One region of the Bradyrhizobium sp. CCBAU 25338 genome, then DNA from elsewhere that is predicted to be linked to it. Evidence: predicted binding sites of a transcription regulator. Region 1 holds the regulator's gene; each other region holds the start of a gene.
What was found. Region 1 encodes PhoB, which activates phosphate uptake and scavenging genes when phosphate is short. Its sites were predicted from a motif close to TGTCATNNANCTGTCAT; they were not measured.
Positions count from the first base shown of each region.

Region 2: ACM42_RS20435 (YdcH family protein) is a predicted target of PhoB. The motif match lies at 4,734-4,750, and genes of this name have one in related genera.
Region 3: ACM42_RS19835 (ExeM/NucH family extracellular endonuclease) is a predicted target of PhoB. The motif match lies at 4,983-4,999, and genes of this name have one in related genera.

Region 1 is NZ_LFKY01000003.1:485,969-493,463, forward strand. It holds gene apaG (Co2+/Mg2+ efflux protein ApaG) at 1-83, shown strand, start outside; gene ACM42_RS07565 (Hsp33 family molecular chaperone) at 337-1,356, opposite strand; gene argF (ornithine carbamoyltransferase) at 1,508-2,443, opposite strand; gene ACM42_RS07575 (aspartate aminotransferase family protein) at 2,443-3,651, opposite strand; gene ACM42_RS07580 (GcrA family cell cycle regulator) at 4,110-4,622, shown strand; gene phoB (phosphate regulon transcriptional regulator PhoB) at 4,857-5,564, opposite strand; gene phoU (phosphate signaling complex protein PhoU) at 5,597-6,313, opposite strand; gene pstB (phosphate ABC transporter ATP-binding protein PstB) at 6,325-7,146, opposite strand; gene pstA (phosphate ABC transporter permease PstA) at 7,143-7,495, opposite strand, start outside.
Region 2 is NZ_LFKY01000038.1:51,972-59,466, reverse strand. It holds gene rpsU (30S ribosomal protein S21) at 1-127, opposite strand, end outside; gene aqpZ (aquaporin Z) at 389-1,111, shown strand; gene ACM42_RS20465 (5-(carboxyamino)imidazole ribonucleotide synthase) at 1,238-2,344, opposite strand; gene purE (5-(carboxyamino)imidazole ribonucleotide mutase) at 2,341-2,829, opposite strand; gene ACM42_RS20455 (GGDEF domain-containing protein) at 2,972-3,691, shown strand; gene ACM42_RS20450 (hypothetical protein) at 3,694-3,945, opposite strand; gene ACM42_RS20445 (hypothetical protein) at 3,969-4,187, opposite strand; gene ACM42_RS20440 (YdcH family protein) at 4,301-4,507, opposite strand; gene ACM42_RS20435 (YdcH family protein) at 4,837-5,016, shown strand; gene ACM42_RS20430 (NAD(P)/FAD-dependent oxidoreductase) at 5,177-6,280, opposite strand; gene ACM42_RS20425 (EAL domain-containing protein) at 6,483-7,495, shown strand, end outside.
Region 3 is NZ_LFKY01000037.1:299,617-307,111, forward strand. It holds gene ACM42_RS19835 (ExeM/NucH family extracellular endonuclease) at 1-4,858, opposite strand, end outside; gene ACM42_RS19840 (type I secretion system permease/ATPase) at 5,361-7,136, shown strand; gene ACM42_RS19845 (HlyD family type I secretion periplasmic adaptor subunit) at 7,147-7,495, shown strand, end outside.

The DNA of each region.
Region 1 (7,495 bases):
TCAGCGAAACCGGCGAGCGCTTCGAGATCGACGTGCCGACGTTCTCGCTCGACAGTCCCGACAACAAGCGGGTGTTGAACTAAAGCATGATCCGGAAAAATGCACAGCGGTTTTCCGAAAAGATCATGCTGAAACAACAACCTGAAGCGCGATGACGATTCATCCTAGTCGCATCGCGCTTTAGCGCGGTGTCGTAGGGCGGGCAGAGGCGCAAAGCGCCATGCCCACCATTCCGGTCGTCGCACAGGACATGGTGAGCACGCTCCACTTTGCCTACCCTACGATGTCCGAACCTTTGGCGAACTGCCTCCACATCGTCTTTGCGAGAATGCCGCGTCAGGCGTCTTCCACGCCCGCCTCGTGGGGCGAGAACTGGTACACCGATGAGCAGAACTCGCAGGTGACGACGACCTTGTCGTCCTTGACCATTGCGGCACGATCGTCCGGCGAAAAGCTCTTGAGCATCGAGGCGACCGCATTGCGCGAGCAGGAGCACTGCGCCTTGAGGACCTGCGGATTGAACACGCGCACGCCGCGCTCGTGGAAGAGACGGTAGAGCAACCGCTCGCCCGAGAGTTCGGGATCGATCAGCTCGACGTCTTCGGCGGTCTCCATCAGCGAACGCGCCTCGACCCAGGCGTCGTCTTCGGCGACGCTGTGCACTTCGACACCTTCAGGCGCATCGCCGGGATGCAGATCGGCCTGCCGGGCGCGCTCCGGCGCCTTCGGCAGAAACTGCATCAGCATGCCGCCGGCCCGCCAGCGATGCTTGCCGCCGTCGCTCGAGCGCCACTCCTCGCCGACCGCAAGGCGCACGCGCGTCGGAATCTGCTCGGAGCGGAGAAAATATTCGTGCGCGGCGTCTTCCAGGCTACCGCCGTCGAGCGCAACCAGACCCTGGTAGCGGCTCATGTCGGGGCCCTGGTCGATGGTCATGGCGAGATGGCCGCGGCCGAGCAGCGTGCCAGACTGCATGCCAGCGTCCTTGGCCTCGCCGAGGCGCTCGGCGTCAAAGCGGGCATAGGCGCGCAGGCGATCCGGCGCCATGTAGTCGACGACCAGGAACGACACCGGACCGTCGGTCTGAGCCTGGAGAATGAAGCGACCTTCGAATTTCAGCGCGGTGCCGAGCAACGTCGTCAACACGATGGCTTCACCGAGCAGCTTGCCGACGGGTGCGGGATAATCGTGCTTGGTCAGGATATCGTCGAGCGCCGGGCCGAGCCGCACCAGCCGCCCGCGCACATCGAGCGCATCGACCTCGTAAGGCAGCACGGCGTCGTCGATCGGAACCGCCGATGGTGCGCGAACCGGGCCTTCTGGCCCGGTTTTCATGTCAGGGGATTGGGAAACCATGGCGCGTTATCTGGGGTCGGAGGGCTGAGAATGGAAGGGGGGCGGCTACCACCACATATTCCGCTATCGTTCCGGACAAGCGAGCGGAGCGAGCGCTGATCCGGGACGATAGCGGCGCGCGGGGCGACAGCAACGCCACCACACGCCCCCGCTATTTCACCGCGTCGAAGCACCAGGCCAGAATGCCCTTCTGCGCGTGCAGGCGGTTCTCGGCCTCGTCGAACACGACCGATTGCGGACCGTCGATCACTTCATCCGTGACCTCCTCGCCGCGATGGGCTGGCAGGCAGTGCATGAACAGCGCATCGGGCTTGGCCAGCGACATCAGCTTGGCATTGACCTGGTAGGGCTTGAGCACGTTGTGGCGGTGCTCGCCCTCCTTGTCGCCCATCGACACCCAGGTGTCGGTGACGACGCAATCGGCGCCGCGCACGGCGGCTTCCGGATCGGTGCCGAGCACGATCGGCGCGCCTGACGTCTTGATCCAGTCGCGCATTGCCTTCTTCGGCGCGAGCTCCGGAGGTGTTGCGACGTTGAGCTGGAATTTGAAGCGCTCGGCGGCGTGCGCCCAGGACGCCAGCACGTTGTTGTCGTCGCCGGTCCAGGCCACCGTCTTGCCCTCGATCGGGCCGCGATGCTCCTCATAGGTCATGAGGTCGGCCATCACCTGGCAGGGATGCGACCGCCGCGTCAGGCCGTTGATCACGGGCACGGTCGCATAGGCCGCGAGCTCCAGCAGCGCCTCGTGATTGAGGATGCGGATCATGATGGCGTCGACATAGCGCGACAGCACCCGCGCGGTGTCGGCGATGGTCTCGCCGCGACCGAGCTGCATCTCGGCGCCGGTGAGCATGATGGGCTCGCCGCCGAGCTGGCGCATGGCGACATCGAACGACACCCGCGTCCGCGTCGAGGGTCGCTCGAAGATCATCGCCAGCGTCTTGCCTTCGAGCGGCCTGACCGGCTGGTGCGCCTTCTGCTTCGCCTTCATGGCGGACGAGGCGGCGAGCATGCTCTTGAGCTCCGACAGCGGCAGCTCGTTGATGTCCAAAAAGTGCTTTGGAGCTTTATTGGGCGTCTTGCTCATCAGCTTGCCGCCCGCTTGGTCTGGCTGGACGAGATCGCAGTGCAGGCGCGTTCGAGCCGCCCGACGCTGTCCTCGATCTCCGCCTCGGTAACGATCAAGGGCGGCAGGAAGCGCACGACATTGTCGCCGGCTCCGACGGTGAGCAATTTTTCGGCGCGCAGCGCCGCGACGAGATCGCCCGAGGGCACCACGGCCTTGATGCCGATCAGGAGCCCCTCGCCGCGCACCTCGCTGACGACATCTGAATGGCGATCGATCACGGAGGCGAGCTTCTGCTTCAGCAGCAGCGACATTTTCTGCACGTGGTCAAAGAAGCCGGGCTTGAGCATGACGTCGAGAACGGCGTTCGCAGCCGAGATCGCGAGCGGATTGCCGCCGAAGGTCGAACCATGCGAGCCCGGCCCCATGCCGCGCGCAGCGTCGGCGGTGGCGAGCACCGCGCCGATCGGGAAACCGCCACCGAGCGCCTTCGCCAGCGACATCACGTCGGGCACAACACCGGTACGCTTGTAGGCAAAGAGTTCGCCGGTGCGGCCCATGCCAGTCTGCACCTCGTCGAAGGCGAGCAATAGGCCGCGCTCATTGCAGAGCTCGCGCAATGCCTTCAGGAACGTGGGAGGCGCAGAACGAACGCCGCCCTCGCCCTGGATCGGCTCGATGAGAATGCCAGCGGTGTGCGGGCCGATCGCCTTCTTCACAGCTTCCAGGTCGCCATGCGGCACCTGGTCGAAGCCGTCCATCGGCGGGCCGAAGCCCTCGAGATATTTTGCAGAGCCGGTGGCGGCCAGCGTCGCCAGTGTGCGGCCATGGAAGGCGCCCTCGAATGTGATCATGCGGTAGCGCTCAGGATGCCCCTTGGAGAAGTGATGGTGGCGCACCAGCTTGATCACGCCTTCCAGCGCCTCGGCGCCGGAATTGCAGAAGAACACGAAGTCCGCAAAACTCTCATTGCACAGACGCGCCGCGAGCTTCTCGCCGTCCGGGCTCTGGAACAGGTTCGACATGTGCCAGAGCTTCGTCGCCTGCTCCTGCAACGCCTTGACCAGAGTGGGATGCGCATGGCCGAGCGCATTCACCGCCACGCCGGAGGTGAAATCGAGATAGCGATCCCCATTGGTTGCGATCAGCCAGCAGCCTTCGCCGCGCTCGAAACCGAGGTCGGCCCTGGCGAAAACGGGGAGCAAATGCGGCGCGGCGCTGTTCGTCATGACGTCACTTGAATGTTGCGGACGGTGTGACGCGCGCATTACGCAACGCACCATTGACCGGCCCGGAAAACGAAACGTGCCGCCTTTTAAGGGCGGCACGTAGGACTATCTTATGCCTGGCAAGACGGGTGTCAATGCCGCCCGGAAAGCCCCGCGAAACGCTGAATCCGTAGTCTTGCGGTGCCGATTTCGCGGGATTTTCACCACGGAACATGTGGACGCGAGTCGGCGGACTCTTGCGCGGGAGTCACGCCATATTGTAGCGTTTGGACTGTCAGATACGACATCTCGTGCAGCAGTTCTGATCCCTTAAGTCCTCATGTACCGGCGTAAACGTTCGGGCGTCTTGAGCGCGCCCGGCGAGCCTTAAGGGATTCTGGCCGCACGGGTTTTTCAAGGCTTAGGCAATCGCTGCGAAGGCCCCAGGATGGTAGGCGCGCAGCGAGGGAAAGGGTGCAATGACGGTTTTGACCTGGTCCGATGATCGCGTCGAGCAGCTGAAGAAGCTTTGGGAGGCCGGACTTTCGGCCAGCCAGATCGCGGCGGAGCTCGGCAATGTGACCCGCAATGCCGTGATCGGCAAAGTGCACCGGCTCGGCCTGTCCGGCCGCGCCAAGAGCCCTTCGTCGGCAGCGCCCCGGCCGCGCAAGGCGCGGCCCGCGCAGCACATGATGCGGGTGACCCGCCCCGTTGCCCGCGGCAACACCGCGCTGGCGCAGGCCTTCGAGGTCGAGGTGGAGGCCGAACCCGTCACCTACGACAATGTGGTGCCGATGAACCAGCGGCTGTCGCTGCTGGAGCTGAACGAGGCGACCTGCCACTGGCCGGTCGGAGATCCCTCGAGCCCGGATTTCTTCTTCTGCGGCGGCAAGGCGCTCTCCGGCCTGCCCTATTGCGCCCAGCATTCGCGCGTGGCGTATCAACCCGCAGCGGATCGCCGGCGCGCGCCGGCGAAGCCGGGCACGCGGTGAGTTTGCGGATTTAGCTGACTGCAGCCGTCACACGATGACGGCTCGACTTACTCGGTGTCATCCCCGCGGAGGCGGGGATCCATAACCACAGGGCGCAGTGATTGCGCGAGATGGCTACTGCGAGTCTTCGCCAAACCACGTCTTGTGGTTATGGATCCCGGGCTCGCGCTACGCGCGCCCCGGGATGACGGCCAAGATTGTTGCCGCGGCTCGCTAATTCGACATCCACAAAACTCAGGTCTGCTCCGCCTTCGCGAACCGATCGTCCAGCGCATAGCCGGCGCCACGCACGGTGCGGATCGGATCCTGCTCCCGGCCGAGATTGAGCAGCTTGCGCAGGCGGCCGATGTGGACGTCGACAGTGCGCTCGTCGATGTAGATGTCGCGGCCCCAGACGCTGTCGAGCAGCTGCTCGCGCGAGAACACGCGGCCGGGATGCTCCAGGAAGAACTCCAGCAGACGATATTCGGTCGGGCCGAGATCGATCGGCCGGCCCGAACGCGCCACGCGGCGCTTGTCGCGGTCGAGCTCGATGTCGCCATAGGCGAGCACGGTGGCGAGCCGCTCGGGGCTGGCGCGCCTGAGCAGGCCCTTCACGCGCGCCAGCAGCTCCGGCACCGAGAACGGCTTGACGATGTAGTCGTCGGCACCGGTCGCAAGTCCCCGCACCCGCTCGCTTTCTTCGCCGCGCGCGGTCAGCATGATGATCGGAAGCTGCTTGGTTTCGGGACGGGTGCGCAGCCGCCGGCACAGCTCGATGCCCGACAGGCCCGGCAGCATCCAGTCGAGCACGATCAGATCGGGAATGTGCTCCTTGAGGCGGGTGTCGGCATCATCGCCGCGCATCACCGTCTCAACGTCATAGCCGTCGCCTTCGAGGTTGTAGCGAAGAAGCTCGGTGAGAGCTTCCTCGTCCTCAACCACCATAATGCGTGCGCCCATGTTGTCGTCGCTCCTTGGGTATTCGGCACCGTTTAGGTATTCGGCACCGTCGTGGCGAAGGTCGTCATGTCGCCCTTCGGCCGCTTGTCGGTGATCGCCTGACCCTCGATCATGTAGAATACGGTCTCGGCGATGTTGGTGGCGTGGTCGCCGATCCGCTCGATGTTCTTGGCACAGAACATCAAATGGATGCAGAACGAGATGTTGCGCGGATCCTCCATCATGTAGGTGAGGAGTTCGCGGAACAGCGAGGTGCAGATGGCATCGACTTCCTCGTCGCCCTTCCACACCGCCATCGCTGCCGGCAGATCGTGCGCGGCATAGGCGTCCAGCACCGACTTGACCTGCTGCTGTACGAGGTCGGTCATGTGTTCCAGGCCGCGGAACAGTTTCAGCGGATGAAAATCCGTCTCCAGCGCTGCGACGCGCTTGCCCATGTTCTTGGCGAGATCGCCGATGCGCTCGAGATCGGTCGCGACGCGCATGGCCCCGACGATCTCGCGCAGATCAACGGCCATCGGCTGGCGGCGGGCGATGGTGAGCACGGCGCGCTCCTCGATGCGCTTCTGCAGCGTGTCGAGTTCGGCGTCGGTGGCGACGACGCGTTGACCGAGCGCGACGTCGCGGCGGATCAGCGCGTCGACGGAATCGACGATCATGCGCTCGGCGATGCCGCCCATCTCGGCGACCAGGCGGGTGAGTTCCTGGAGGTCGGTATCGAAAGCCTTTGCGGTATGTTCAGAACCCATGTTCCGTCTCCTCAGCCGAACCGGCCGGTGATGTAATCCTGCGTGCGCCGGTCGGTCGGCGACGTGAAGATCTTGCTGGTGTCGTCGAACTCGATCAGCTCGCCGAGATACATGAAGGCGGTCTTGTCGGAGACGCGGGCCGCCTGCTGCATGTTGTGGGTGACGATCGCGATCGTGTAGTTCTCGGACAATTCCTGGATCAGCTCCTCGACCTTGGCGGTCGAGATCGGGTCGAGCGCCGAGCAGGGCTCGTCGAACAGGATCACCTCGGGCCGCACCGCGACGGTACGGGCAATGCAGAGGCGCTGCTGCTGGCCGCCGGAGAGCGACAGGCCGGAGGCATTGAGCTTGTCCTTGACCTCGTTCCACAGCGCGCCGCCGCGCAGCGCCTTCTCCACGCGATCGTCCATCTCCGATTTCGAGATCTTCTCGTAGAGGCGGATCCCGAAGGCGATGTTCTCGTAGATCGTCATCGGGAACGGGGTCGGCTTCTGGAACACCATGCCGACCCGCGCGCGCAGCAGATTGAGGTCGAGCTTGGGGTCGAGCATGTTGGTGTGGTCGAGCATGAGCTGGCCGGTGGCGCGCTGGCCCGGGTAGAGGTCGTACATCCGGTTGAAGATACGCAGCAGGGTCGACTTGCCGCAGCCGGAAGGGCCGATGAAGGCCGTGACGCGATTGGTGCCGAGCGCCAGATTGATGTTCTTCAGCGCATGGTGCTCACCGTAGTAGAAATTGAGGTTGCGCGCCGTGACCTTGGCAGGCGCCTCGGGCAGCGGCTGCGAGCCGGGGTGAACGGTCGGCGCGCTTACGGAAACAGACATTTCACTCATTTTGCGGTCCTCTCGGCACCAAGGATGCGGGCGCCAATGTTCAGGGCAAGCACAGTCAGGGTGATCAGCAGCGCACCGCTCCAGGCGAGTTGCTTCCAGTAGGCGTAGGGGCTCTGCACGAAGTTGTTGATGGTCACCGGCAGGTTGGCCATCGTCTTGTCCAGGCCGAGGCTGAAGAATTGGTTCGACAGCGCGGTGAACAGCAGCGGCGCGGTCTCGCCCGCGACGCGAGCAGTGGCCAGCAGCACGCCGGTGATGAGGCCCGAGCGCGCCGCACGGTAGGCGATGCGCTTGATCACCAGCGAGCGCGGCAGCCCGAGCGCGGAGGCCGCCTCACGCAGCGGGTTCG
Region 2 (7,495 bases), on a different contig from region 1:
TCTTTTCGGACGGCTTCTCGTAATGACCGCGGAGCTTCATCTCGCGGAAAATGCCCTCGCGCTGCATCTTCTTCTTCAGCGCCTTGAGAGCTTGATCGACGTTGTTATCGCGAACGAGAACCTGCACGCGGCATCCTCTTTAGGTGGATCGGATTTGAATTCTGGTAAGTCAAAGGGGATGGCAAAAAGCCGGGCGCCCTTGGCCTTGAGCGCGCGGATGTATCAGACAAAACCTTGGATGTCCACCGGCCAAGCGGGTTTTCGGGCCAAGTTCGGCCATTAAATGCGGCGAAAATACCTCTGAACGGTCCCAATTTGGGTGGTTTGGCGCCAGAAGGCGGGCCGTTTCCGGAAGTTGATCCGGAGCTGAAATCAGGGGAGATGCCACATGGACATGAAGAAATACGCCGCCGAAGCCATCGGTACTTTTTGGCTCACATTCGCCGGTTGCGGCAGCGCGGTGATCGCGGCCGGTTTCCCGCAGGTTGGCATCGGCCTGGTCGGTGTCTCTCTCGCATTCGGCTTGAGCGTCGTCACCATGGCCTATGCGATCGGGCATATCTCCGGCTGCCATCTCAATCCGGCCGTCACGGTCGGCCTTGCCGCCGGCGGCCGCTTTCCGGCCGGCCAGATCCTGCCCTATGTGATCGCCCAGGTGGCGGGCGCGGTCGTTGCCGCGTGGCTCCTCTATGTCATCGCGAGCGGGGCGCCTGGATTCGACGTCAGCAAGGGTTTTGCCTCCAACGGCTATGATGCGCATTCTCCTGGCCAGTACAGCATGATCGTGTGCTTCCTCACCGAGGTGGTGATGACCATGATGTTCCTGTTCATCATCATGGGCGCCACCCATGGCCGCGCACCGGCGGGCTTCGCACCGCTCGCGATCGGGCTCGCGCTGGTGATGATCCATCTCGTCAGCATTCCCGTCACCAACACCTCGGTGAACCCGGCGCGCAGCACGGGCCCGGCACTGTTCGTCGGCGGCTGGGCGCTGTCGCAGCTCTGGTTGTTCTGGGTTGCACCGCTGATCGGCGGCGCGCTGGGCGGGGTGGTCTATCGCTGGCTCAGCGAGGAGCCCGCCGGCGTCGTTGCGGGCGTGAAGACGGCGTGATCGCAAAGGGGATCGCGGCCGAAGCATGATCCGGAAAAGTGCGTAGCGGTTTTCCGAAAAGATCATGCTTAAACAACAACCCAAAGCGCGATGACGATTTATCGCGCTTTGGCAGCTGCGGTCCCCTCATTTGCCCCTTGGCGGCCGGACTTCGGTGACATGGCCCATCTTGCGGCCGGGGCGCGGTGCACCCTTGCCGTAGATGTGCACGGTCGCGCCCGGCACGCTCAGCCATCTTTCGTAATCGTTGATCTCGTCGCCGATCAGGTTGGTCATGGTGACGACTTCGCCGTGGCGCACGGGCTTGCCGAGCGGCCAGCCGGCGATGGCGCGGATGTGCTGCTCGAACTGCGAGACCGAGGCGCCATCGAGCGTCCAGTGCCCGGAATTGTGCACGCGCGGAGCGATCTCGTTGACGAGCACCTTCGGTCCGGTGCCATTGGCGAGCACGAACATCTCGACAGCGAGCACGCCGACATAGTCGAGCGCGCCTGCGATCTTGCTGGCGATGCTGCGCGCTTCCTCGGCGAGCGCATCCGGAATCGCCGCGGGCGCGCGCGATATCTTCAGGATGTGGTCGCGGTGCTCGTTCTCGGTGACGTCGAAACACTCGACCTCGCCTGCGGCCGAGCGCGCGGCGATCACGGATATCTCGCGTTCGAACGGCACGAAGGCCTCCAGGATCGCCGATTTGGTGGCGAGGCTGGTCCACACCTTGGCGATGTCGTCGCCCTCGCGGATGATGACCTGGCCCTTGCCGTCATAGCCGAAGCGGCGGGTTTTCAGCACGGCCGGAAGGCCGATCCTGGCAATCGCCTCGCGTAGGGAGGTGACGGAGGTGACGTCGGCATAGGCTGCGGTGCCGATGCCGAGCCGCGTGACGAAATCCTTCTCGGCAAGGCGGTCCTGGGTGGTCTCGAGGATCTTGCGGTTGGGCAGCACGGGGCGGCGCGCATCCAGCACCATCGCGGCCGCTGCGGGCACGTTCTCGAATTCATAGGTGATGACGTCGACGTCGTTCGCGAACAACTCGAGCGCTTCGACATCGGCATATTCGGCGCAGGTCGCGTTCAGGACGACGTCGAAGGCCGGCGAGTCCGGATCGGGCGAGAACACCTGGCAGCGCAGGCCAAGCCGGGCCGCAGCCATGGCCAGCATCCGGCCCAATTGTCCGCCGCCGAGGATTCCGATGGTGTCACCGGGCTTCAGCTTCACATGCCTGGTGTCGGTCACGCCTTGTCCTCCGGACGCTCGGCGACCGCCTCAGTTTGCGCCTTGCGCCAGGCGGCGAGGCGATCGGACAGGGCCGGGTCGGACAATGCCAGCACGGCGGCCGCCAGCAGCGCGGCGTTGATCGCACCGGCCTTGCCGATGGCGAGGGTGCCGACCGGGACACCCGCCGGCATCTGGACGATCGAATAGAGCGAATCGACGCCCTTGAGCGACTTGGATTCGACGGGAACGCCGAATACCGGGAGTTCCGTCAGCGCCGCCGCCATGCCGGGCAGATGTGCAGCCCCACCGGCGCCGGCGATGATGACCTTGTAACCGGCAGCCTTGGCGCCCTTGGCGAAAGCAAACAGCCGGTCGGGCGTGCGATGTGCCGAGACGACGCGACTGTCGGCGGCAATGCCGAGCGCATCAAGCGTGTCGGCGGCATGCCGCATCGTGTCCCAGTCCGACTGGCTTCCCATGATGATGGCGATCGGCGCGGTCATGACGTCAATTGTGCCCGGAAAAACAGAAAGATAGGCCAGATTTACGGTTCCGGCCGGCGGCTCGCAAGGCGGTGGCAAGGAGAAGGGAATCCACTATCCTGTCTTGGTGAATCCCCGCAAGCCTTCATTGAGCAGGATGCCCATGAAGAAACCAAGAAGGGCGAGCGCTGCGAAGGCCAAAAACGGCCGGAAGACCAGCGCCGGCCGATCCGCCCCCAAACGGCTGACCAAGCGTCCGGCGAAGCCGCCCCGGCGCGCCGCCTCGGGCGATGGTGGGGCCAAGGACAACGTCAGGGCGACAATCCGGGGCCTGCGAGCCAAGCTCAAGGAGGCGCAGCTCCGGGTCGCGGAACTGGAAGCTGTGGCCGACACCGATTTCCTGCTCGAGATTCCCAACCGGCGCGGCTTCGAGCGCGAGCTTGCGCGCGCCATCGCCTATATGAAGCGCTACCGCGCCAGCGGGGCACTGATCGTGCTCGACGTCGATCGGCTCAAGCCGATCAACGATTCGTTCGGTCATGCCGCCGGCGACGAGGTGCTCAAGGCGATCGTCGCCACGCTGACGCGACAGGTCCGTGCCTCCGACGTGGTCGGCCGGCTCGGGGGCGACGAGTTCGCCCTGCTGCTTTGGAATCTCACCGAGACCGACGCCAAGGCGAAGGCCGCGGCCTTCGAGCAGGCGATCGACGAATTGTCCTTCGTCTTTCGCGGCCAGCACGTGACCGCGGGCGCTTCCGCCGGCGTCGCGCTGCTGGGGGCGCAGTCCGACGCAGGCCGCGCCCTGGAGGAGGCGGACGCCGCCATGTACGTGCGCAAGGCGTGCCGGCGGCACGAGCCGCGGATCAGGCTGGTCAGCAGCTGAACCTACAGTGTCCCCAGATCTTCCGGCACGTTGCCGAATTTGCGCAGCAGCCTGGCGTCGCCGAATTCGCCGGTCACGGGATCGCCGCTGCGGCTGAATGCGACCGCGCCGATGTGGCCGGCACCGTGGGCCAATATCTCGGCGCGCCGCAGCGCCGCAGTCGAGGTCTGGCATTCCTCGGCAGTGCCCGCGACCGGCGAGCCGTCTGCATCGATCAAAAAGGGCATTGCAACGTAGTAGGTCACATCCGACATCGCGTTGCTCCGGTTGTTGAAAATCAGGCGGCGCCGCTCTTGCTCCGCATCTTGCTGCGCGAGGTCTCCGGAATGCAGCCGGCGGAAATCGCCGCCTGCAATTCCTCCAGCTCGGCTTCCAGATATTCATTGGCCATGATCAGCGCCTTGATGGTGCTGCGCAGATTGCCGTCGCACATCGCGATCGCCTGATCACAGGCCTGTTCATAGTGGCTGTTGTCGAGAAGGGGCGTTGCCGACATCTGCGTTGTCCTCGTGTCGTGGCTTGGGCATTTCGGAGGTTTGGGCGCTCCAAAATGTTCCTATTTTGTTCTCATTGAGTCAAGCGGATTCATGTGGGCAGGCCGCTCACGGATCAGGCGATGATGTCGGGGGTAATCTGGTCTTCGATGAACGCGATACGGTCACGCAACAACAGCTTGCGCTTCTTCAACCGCTGTAACCGCAATAGGTCGGGGGCGGGCGATTGATGCAGTGCATCGATCGCGGCGTCCAGATCTCGGTGTTCCTGCTGCAACCGGGTGAGCTCGGCTTCGAGCTCACGCTCGTCTTCATTGGTCATGTCTGCGGTGGCCGAAAACCGATAAGCGTGAGATTAAGGCTGTGGATGCCCTGTGGAAATTATCGTCCTTGCGCGGCGTGATCGCAAGCGATCTGCGATCCTCACTCGCCAATCTCCCGCAAGATATTTCCGCAGGCTGGTGCGACGTCGCGCAGACGCATTGATATCACGGATTTTTCCCGCGCGGTTCCCCTAGTCACGCTTCGTTACATATGAACTTTCAAAAATGACACTGCGACGACGGATACCCATCGACAGAACGAATCGCTGATGTAGACTTACTTGTCCGGATCGAATCCTAAGGTTCAACCCTACCGAGGAGGTTTCGAATGACAATTCAGGCACATCTTGTTGAATTGGAACGGAAGCACAAACTTCTCGAAAACGAATTGCACGAAGCTCTCGTGCACCTTTCAACAGACGACCTGCAAATTGTTGAGTTGAAGCGCCGGAAGTTGATGGTCAAGGACCAGATCGAGCGTCTGAAGCACGGCGATACGCTCCACTAGCGACCCCCGTACATCGTAGAGTTGATCACATCCTTTCAAGCAGGGATGAAGGCATTCGTGCTCATCCCTGCTTCAAGGTGGCGCAAGACGTCTGTCTGGCGCCAGCTTTGTTGGGACCGTTTCTCGACGCCAACCGTCATCCACCTCGCGCGAAAACGCGCTAGATGTCTGCGAGTTCGGCGACGTGATCGGCGATCGCGAGCGACGACGTCAGTCCCGGGGATTCGATGCCGAACAGGTTGATCAGGCCTGCGACGCCGTGATCGCGCGGGCCCTGCATCAAGAAGTCCTGCGTGGCCACAGCCGGCGGCACGATCTTCGGGCGGATGCCCGAATAGCTCGGCATCAGCGCGCCATCGGGCAGCGTCGGCCAGTATTTGCGGATCGCCGGATAGAAGCGCTCGGCGCGTGACGGATCGACCTCGTAGTTGATCGTCTCGATCCATTCGACGTCGGGCCCGAAACGTGCCTGCCCCGCCATGTCCAGCGTCAGATGGACCCCTAGCCCGCCGGGCTCGGGCACCGGATAGATCAGACGCGAGAACGGCGCCTTGGCGTTGCAGCTGAAGTAATTTCCCTTGGCGAGATAGGCCGGAGGAATCCGGTCCAGCGGCATGCCGTCGACGTTGCGCGCGACATTCGTCGCCGACAGCCCCGCGGCGTTGACGAGGAGGCCGCATTGCAGCGTCATCGGCGCCTCGCCGCCGGCCTCGACCTCGATGACGCCGGCATTCGCCTTGGCGCGGATCAGCGGGGTGTGAAACGCGAAGGCCGCGCCGGCGTCCTCGGCCTCGCCGCGCAGCGAGAGCATGTAGGCGTGGCTGTCGATGATGCCCGTTGACGGTGACAGCAGCGCAGCATCGCAGGCGAGCGCCGGCTCCAGCGCCCGCGCGGCCTCGCCCGTGAGCAGCTGCATGTCGAGCACGCCATTGGCCTCGGCATGCGCCTTGATCGATTGCAGCCTCTCGGTTTCCTTCGCACTGGTCGCAACGATCAGCTTGCCGCAATTCTTGTGAGGGATGCCGCGCTCGGCGCAGTAGCGGTAGAGTGCGTGCTTGCCGCTGACGCACATGCGCGCCATCCAGCTCCCGGCGCGATAGTAGATGCCGGCATGGATCACCTCACTGTTGCGCGAGGAGGTGACGGTGCCGATGGCCTCGGCTGCCTCGAGCACGATGACCTCGCGCCCGGCCTGGGCGAGCTTCCGGGCTACCGCGAGCCCGACGACGCCGGCTCCGATGACGATGCAATCGACCCTATCCATGGTTGTGCAGAATGTCCGCTGGAAGTGCCGGTGGCATTGGAGCCGAGAACGAGGGCGCGGGCCCGTTTTCCATTAAGCAAGCATTTATCATGTCAGGGCAATTGCCGCATTTCGCGTCACATTTTTCTGTCGCGCCTACAGGCGTTTACCCGATCCAAACCCGGGAGGCCAGACAATCCGACGTTGAAATCGCGGGTGGCTGATGGCTGAGAAGAACTGGCACGCGGGCAGCACGCTTCCGATTGCTGTGCAGGCCGTCGCATGCCTGGCCGGTGCGGTCACGCCTGCGCGTGCCTTTGCGCTGTCGGACAGCTTTGCCGCTCCGGGCGATCTCACCAAGCTCGATCCCAGCGTGATCTGGGAAGCCCTGATTGCGGGCATCGTCGTGTGCTCGCTCCTCGCCGCGATCGCGCTGTGGATCCATTCCTCGCTGCGCCGGACCAGACGTTTGCAGTTGCGGCGCAACGCCTTCGTCTCCTCCGCCATGAACAATCTCAATCAGGGCGTGGTGATGACGGATGCGCAGCGCCGCGTCATCTTCTGCAATGACCGCTATCTCGAGATCTATGGTCTGACGCGGTCGGATGTCCGGCCCGGCATGGACGGCCGTGAGCTCCTCGCGCTTCGGCGCAAGCGCGGAGTGCTGGCCGCCTCCGACGATGAATTTTACGACAAGGCGGCAAGCGCCAATGGTCTGATCACGGAACTGCCCGACGGGCGGGCCATCCTGGTGAAGTACTTCGTGCTGCCGAACGGCGGCTCGGTGGCCACGCATCTCGACGTCAGCGAGCAGCGCAGGCTGTCGCGGCAGCTCGCCTCCACCAAGCAATTCCTGGAATCGGTGCTCGACCATGTGCCGGCCTGCGTGGCAGCCAAGAGCATCGAGGACGGTTGCTACATCTTCGCCAACAGCGCCTATGAACGGTTCTGGGGATTGTCGCGGGACTTCGCCGTCGGCAGGAATGCGCGGGAGCTGTTTGCGCCGAGTTCGGCGTCCAGCATCGAGGCGGCCGACCGGGCGGCGCTCAATTCGCCGGATGGCCAATACCGCAATGAGTTCGAAGTCGACCGTGCCGGTGCGCGGCGCATGGTCGCCTCGATCCGGATCGTGGTTCGCAACGAGAGCAACAAGCCCGAATTCCTGCTCATCGTGTTCGAGGACGTCACCGACCGCCGCTCGCTGTCGCAGGAGCTGGAGAGCACCAAGAAGTTCCT
Region 3 (7,495 bases), on a different contig from region 1:
GGTCGGTGTCGGCGACGTCGTAGGGCGTGTCGGAGTAGTTCGCCGCCATGTATTCGGCGAAGGCATCCTGCTCGGTGCCTTCGGCGGCGAAGTTCGCCTCCTGCCCCGCATCCGGAACCAGGTCCGGCGACAGATTGACGACGTTGGCAAAGGCGGGATTGGCCGCGATGAAGCTCGCGAACGGATAGCCGTCGCCGCCGGTGAGCAGGAAGCTCAAGGTCACGACCCGGATCGCCATCTCCGGATCGACCACCAGTTCGCCGTTCGCGACCAGCGCCAGCACCGGATTGCCGTTGTCATCGATCAGCGCTGCCGACTGCACGCGGTTGCCGGCCGGCAAATCCTTATCGAACGAGAACGCGATGCCGCCGACCTGGGCGAACTGGCCGGGCGTCGCGGTCGCGGTGGTCGCCGCCACCGCGTGCTCGAGCACCTCGAGCAGCTGATCCGCGGTCACCGTGACCATCGACAGCGCGTTGTTGAAGCGCAGCGAGTTGGCGATATCGAGCTGCGACACCTCGCCCGCTTCCTTGCCGACGCTGGTGTTCGCCAGCGGCGGGCTCTCCACCGCTTCGCCGCCGACCGCATAGACGTAGCCGATCGAGTCGCGGATGCCGCCGCCGTTCTTAATCGAAACCAGCACGGTCGGGTCGACCTTCTGGGCGTACCACAGGTTCGCATCGGCGGAGAGGTCGCCGAGGTTGGTCTCCTCGCTGCGACGGCCCTCGAGATAGACCTCCGTCTTGCCGAAAGTGTTGCCGTCCTGCACATCGATGATGCCACCCACCGCCTGGGCGATGTCGTTGACCAGATCGCCGCGGCCGCCGTCGGCAAACGGATCGGCGTCGTCGGCATCTACGTCGCCGTCATCGTCGACATCGACTGTGGTGTTGCCGTCGTACAGCGAGGCGACCACCTCTTCCGTGCTGGCGTAGGCGCCGTTGACCGCCGTGTTGGCGGTGTAGATCACGTTGCCTTCAGCATCGAAATCGACCACCAGTCGTCCGACATAGGAATACTCACCGGAGGTGTTGACGATCAGCGTGGTTTTGCCGTCGGCGTTCGCGGTGACGATCGGATAGGTGTCGGCAGCGGTGTCGCCGGCACGGAGCGCGTCGGTCTCGTCCGCCAGCAGCGTGTGCGAGCCGCCGGCGACGATGACGTCGACGCCGTGCAGCAGGGGCGCCAGCGCTTTTTCGAGCGCGAGCTGCTGCAGATGGCTGACCAGGATGATCTTGTTGATGCCCTGCGCCAGCAGACCGTCGATAGTCGGCTGCAGGATTGCCGCCAGTGCCGCCATGTCATCGACATTGTCGCCGATCACTTCGACGCCGCCGGTCGAGGAGATGCTCTGCACGATCTGCGTGGTCGCGCCGATCACGCCGATCTTTTCGCCGTTCTCCTCGATGACCGTGGCTGGCGCGATCTTCTTGCCGATACCGGCCTCCGGCGGGAAGCCGGTGTAGGCGTCGGCATCCTGGATCGTGCCGGTGTAGACCGAGGCGAGATTGGCATCGGCCGAGAAGTCCAGATTGGCTGCGAGGTACGGGAACTGCGCGCCGGGATAGCCGGCGGTCTGCTTGATGATGTCGGCGAACGCCTTGGTGCCGGCGTCGAATTCGTGATTGCCGATCGCCGAGGCCTGCACGCCGATGATGTTCAGCATCGCCATGTCGGCGGTGCCGAAGCCGGGCGAGATATTCAGCGTCCCGGCAGCGAGGCCGTAGTAGGTCTCCAGCGCGGTTTCGTAGACCTCCTTCAGCGAGCCGTCGCTGCCGGCGCTGAAGAACGGGCTGGGAATGAAATTGTCGCCCGACGACAGCGTGATGGAGTTGTCGTAGGTCTCCTCGAGATAGTCGACGATCGCCGCGAAGTTGCCGGCGCGATCGACTGCGTTCAGGCCCGCCTCGAAGTCCGATGCATGGAGGATTTGCAGCGTGTAAGCGGGGGTCGGCTCCTGCTCTCCGAGATTGAGGCCTACGATCACCGGATCGTGGTCGGACACCCGGATCGAGGAGTCGCCGTCGAAGATCGAGGTGTCGCGGCCGTAGTCGGTGTTGTAGTCGAGCGCGTCGGCCTCGTCGGCGTTGATGTGCCAGGTGGTCACACCGGACACCTGCGCGCCGAGGCTGGCATTGGCGAACGCATAGTCGAGCGTGCCGGTCTGGCCGTCGAACACATAGGAATAAGCGCCGTCCTCACGGTCCTGCAGATTCTCATAGCCCGCGCCCTCGATGAGCGCGGTCGACTGCTCCTTGGCGTAGCCGTTGAAGTCGCCGAGCAGCATCACGTCCGGATCGCCCGAGCCGGTCGGATCGCTCGCCGCCCACGCGGTCAGCGCGGTGGCGGCCAGCTCGCGCTGGTTCTGCCAGTTGCCCTGGCCGTCACCCTGATCGGAATCGGCGCCGGAGCCGGTACCGCTCTTGGACTTGAGATGGTTGGCGATCGCCGTGAAGGTTTCGCCGGTCGCCAGCTCCTCGAAGGTCACCGCGATCGCGTTGCGGCTGGTGTTCTCGCCGTCGAACACCGCGCCGACCGTGCTCTGCCCGAGCAGGCCGCCAAGGCCGAGGCCGGGCAGGTCCGCGTCGTTGAGGATCTCGATGGTCGTACCGTCGGCGATCTTCACCGCGGTGGTGTCGTAGATGAAGCCGACCGCGATGGCGTCGCCGCCAACGAACTGCTGGCCGGGATCGACCCAGGCATAGGTACCGGCCCCAGCCACGGCATTGAGCTGTTCGACCAGATATTTGATGGCGTTGCCGGACGATGCAGCGGAGAAGTCGTTCTCCAGCTCGGTCAGCGCCAGCACGTCAACGTCCATGTCGAGGATGGTCGCGACCAGCTTCTCGGTCTGACGCGCGAACTCCGCGGCGTTGTCGGCGCCGCGCGGCGCTTCGCCGATCGCGGTGGTGCCGCCATTGTCCAGCGTAGTGAAGTAGTTCAGCACGTTGAAGCTCGCCACCTTCAGGCGGCCGCCGACGTCTTCCGGCGCATCGGTGCGCGGATTGTCGCCGGCTCCGAAGGTGTTGGCGCCATCCTCGACCGAGCGGATCCGCCAGGTCGCCCCCGAGGCGGAGTTGCCGGCCCATTGATAGTCGAGCACGCCAGTCAGGCCGGTGACGGTGTCACCCATCCGGACCGCGTCGGCGGTGCCGTAGTTCGGCGCGGCGGACGGGTTGTCGTTCGGATCGAAGCCGTCGAGGTTGTTGATCGCGGCGTTCTGGACGTTCAGGCCATCGTCATAGGTGATGGTGCGAGCACCGAGCTCGGCCAGATACGCCTGGTAGGCGGCGGCGTCGGGCGCGTTCTCCTGCGTGAACTGTTCGGGCCGTTCGCCCGCCACCAGCTTGATCTCGTTGAACCGGTCGAGATTGTACTGCTCGGTGACGGTCAGGGTCTGCGGAATCGTGACCAGCATGCCTTCATAGGCTTCAAGATCGGGCTGGTAGTCGCCGTCCTGGCTCAGCGTGGTGCCCATCGACGACAGGTCGATCTGCACCGCCATCGTGTCGACGTCGGCCACCGCGCCGGCCTGGACGACCGAAATGTTGCTGGCGGTGAGCTCGGTCAGACCGAAATATTCGCTGATCGAGCCGGTGACGCGGACCCGGTCGCCGATCTGGACGTCGGTGGCGCCGCCGTAGACGAATATCGCCTCGGAGGTCAGCACGTTGCCGTCGGAATCGGTGGTCTCCTCCTGGAGATAGAAGCCGTTGAGATTGCGGTTGGCGTCGGCATCGCCGTTCTGGAAGTCGCCGACCACGATGGCTTCGACGGTCACAGTCTGACCGACCATGGCGCTGCCGGCCCCGCTGCCCTGAATCGCGCTGATCTTGGTAATGCCGACGTCGTCGTTGACGATGGTGCCGGTCGCCGTCGCGGCGCTGCCGATCGTGGTGGTCACGGCCACCGAATTGGAAACGTCCTGCAGCGTCAGTGTGAAGCTCTCGTTCGCCTCATTGTCGATGTCGCCGGCGACGGTAACGGTCACGACCGCGGAGGTCTCTCCCGCCGCGATGCTGCCGCTGAAGCTGACCGGTTTGCCGCCGACGTAGTCCGCCGCATCGGTCTGCGCCGAAGCGATCGTTCCCGAGAACGCGACGTCGCCCGTGGTGCCGCCGCTGCGCTCGACGGTGAACTGATAGACGGTCGGGCCGCTGTTACCTTCGTCATGCGACACCGTGAGCGAATCCGGCGCGAAGGCGACGTGATGAACTTCGATCGACGATTCGGACGAACTGGTGACGCGGATGTCGTCGATGCCGACCCACTCGTCATTGCCGACGGCGTTGGTGGTGAGAATGCGAACCTGGATGTCGTTGCGGCCGTCGACGGCGGCGGGCAGCAGCAGATCGAACGGCGTCACCTGGGTCGCGGCACCGCCGGTGGTGACGTCGGCGGCGTAACCGCTCGGAACGTTGGTCCACGCCCCGCTCGAACCGAGCCGGTACTGCACGTTGATCTGCTGCGCCGAGTCGTCCGTGCTGGCGTCGAGGTCGCGTGCGTTGAAGCTCAGCCGGACATCTTTGCGGCCGGTGGCGTCGAGATGGATCACGAGGCTGGGGGCATCCGCACTGTTTGAGCCGTTCAGCGCCACCGTCGGGTCGGCGATCTGGAATTCGGCCACACCGCCGTTGGTGATGGCGGTGTTGGTCTGGTTGGCGACGACGTCGGCATCTCCTGACGACGATCCGGTAGCCGTACGCGCGTCCACCCCGGTGGCCGAAACGACATCGTTGCCGAGATAGCCGACGATCGATGCGACCCCCGACCAGTCATCGTTGGTCGTGATAAGGCCGGTATTGGACCAGTCCTGCAGGAAATCGCCATTCGCCAGGACATGAGGGGTCGTCGACATGTATCGCCACTCCAGCGCTTGAGATGAAGACGTCGCGGATCACCGCCTCACGGCATGCGTAAGGGCGCGGTCCAGACGGCCGATGGTTAACGGATCGTTAATGCGCGTTTCTAGAACGCCGACGACAACAGATCGGTGACTGCTTCTTAACGGGCCGGTGAAGTCACGACACGAAAGGCCCCGAAGACCGCGCGAACCAACGACTCGATCTGCGACAGGCGGCGCGCTCGACCTCTCGGCCGGCAGCAATCGCCAATGAGTCATCGCGCTACAGCTCGATCAGCCCGCCGCGAGGGGCGACCACGCCAGGTTTCGATTGCCGGCCCGCGCGGCCGAACTTCCGAACCAAGGCGGCGTTTCGTCGCAGGTTGTCGCGGCCTCGTTGCCATGGGCCCGCGTTTTCGCGCACCGCGCTTTGTCATGCGCCTGACGTTGAACCTCGCTAACGAACGCCGACCGCATCCGACCGTGACGGTCCGACGTCGTTTTTGAATTGAGTATCATGACCGCAACAACGTCCTCCGCGTCGACTCCCGCGTCCGGCGATCTCGCGTCGGCCGCGATCGCCTCCTGCAGAACGGCCTTTCTGACGGTGGGACTGTTCTCGGCGGTGCTCAATCTGCTGATGCTCACCGGCTCTATCTACATGCTGCAGGTGTACGACCGGGTCATTCCATCGCACAGCATTCCGACCTTGATCGCGCTGTCGATCGCGGTGGCGGCGGCGTATGCGATGCAAGGGCTGTTCGACCTGCTGCGTCAGCGCATTCTGACCCGGATCGGATCGGCGCTGCACGCCGCGCTGTGGCAACCGGTCGTCTGCAACATCCTGCGCGGGCCGCTGCGCGGCGGCGCGAATCGCGGCCTGCAATTGTCACATGATCTGGACTCGGTCCGGTCGTTCCTTTCCGGGCTCGGCCCGACGACCTTGTTCGACTTGCCGTGGATGCCGCTGTATCTCGCCGGCTGCTTTCTCTTGCATCCTTATCTCGGCTGGACGCTGGTCGCGGGCGCGGCGCTGCTGTTCGGGATCGCGCTGCTCACCGAGGTGCTGACGCGGGCGCCGACCCGGGACGCGTCACGTGCCGGCGCAATCCGCGGCGTCCAGCTTGAAGCCGGTCGGCGCAACGCCGAAATCGTGGCCGCGCTGGGGATGGAGCAGCGGTTGATCGACCGGATCGGGGCCGCCAACGACGATCTCGTCGCCGCCCAGCAGCGCAACGCCGATATCGCCGGATCGCTCGGCGCGTTGTCGAAGACGCTGCGCTTCATGCTGCAATCGGCGCTGCTCGGCCTCGGCGCCTATCTGGTGATCGAGGGGCAGGCCAGCGGCGGCGTGATGATCGCCGCGTCGATCATGGGCAGCCGCGCGCTCGCGCCGGTGGAACTGGCGATCTCCATCTGGCGTCCGTTCCTCGGCGCGCGACAGGCGGGCCAACGGCTCCGCGCCGCCCTGCGCGACGGCGACGCCCCGAATCCGGACGTCGCGCCCGAACGCGCCGTCCATCGGCTCACGGTCGAGCAGGTAACGATCGCCGCCCCCGGCGGCACCACCGCGATCGTGCACAACGCGTCGTTCGCACTTGAAGCCGGACAGGCGGTCGGCATCATTGGCCCGTCAGCGGCCGGCAAATCGACGCTGGCGCGGGCGCTGGTCGGGATCTGGCCGATCGCACGCGGCGAGATCCGCCTTGATGGCGCCACCCTCGACCAGTGGCCGGCAGAAATTCGTGGCGGCATGATCGGCTATCTGCCGCAGGACGTCGAATTGTTCGACGGAACGGTGGCGGAGAACATCGCACGCTTCGACCCGGAGATCGACGAGGCGGCGGTGATCGCCGCGGCGAAGGCCGCCGGCGCCTATGAGATGATCCTGAAGCTGCCGAAGGGATTCGAGATGCGGATCGGCGAAGCCGGCGCCACCCTGTCGGGCGGCCAGCGGCAGCGGATCGCGTTGGCGCGCGCGCTCTACAAGGATCCGTTCATGGTGGTGCTCGACGAGCCGAACGCCAGTCTGGATGCCGAAGGCGACGCCGCGCTGACCGACGCCATCCGGCGCGTCCGGGCTCGCGGCGGCATTGCCATCATCATCGCGCATCGACCGGCGGCGCTCGCCGCGGTCGATCTCGTGCTGACGCTGGCGACCGGCCAGGTGCAGGCGTTCGGCCCGAAGGACGAAGTGCTGCGCAAATCGCTCGCCGCTCATCCGGCTCCGGGCGGAGCGGCGCTGCAGGCGGTGCCCGATGCGCGCTCGGTTCCGGCCGCCGCCGCCAGTTGAGGACCACCATATGACCGCACCCCGCACGCCCGAAGCTCGCCGCAATGATCCGTTTCGCGATATCCGACGCGCCACCGGACTCGGAATCGGCACGCTGGCGATCGTGGTGTCCACCGCCGGCGTTTGGGCGATGACCGCGCCGCTCGCCAGCGCCGTGATCGCGCCGGCACAGGTGGTGGTCGACAGCAACGTCCGCCGGGTTCAGCACCCGACCGGCGGCGTGGTCGCCGACATCTACGTCAACGACGGCGATCAGGTTCGCGCCGGCGACGTGCTGGTCCGCCTCGACGAGACGCTGTCGCGTGCCAACCTTGCGCTGATCGAAAACCAGCTCAACCAGCTAGGGGTACGTCGTGCCC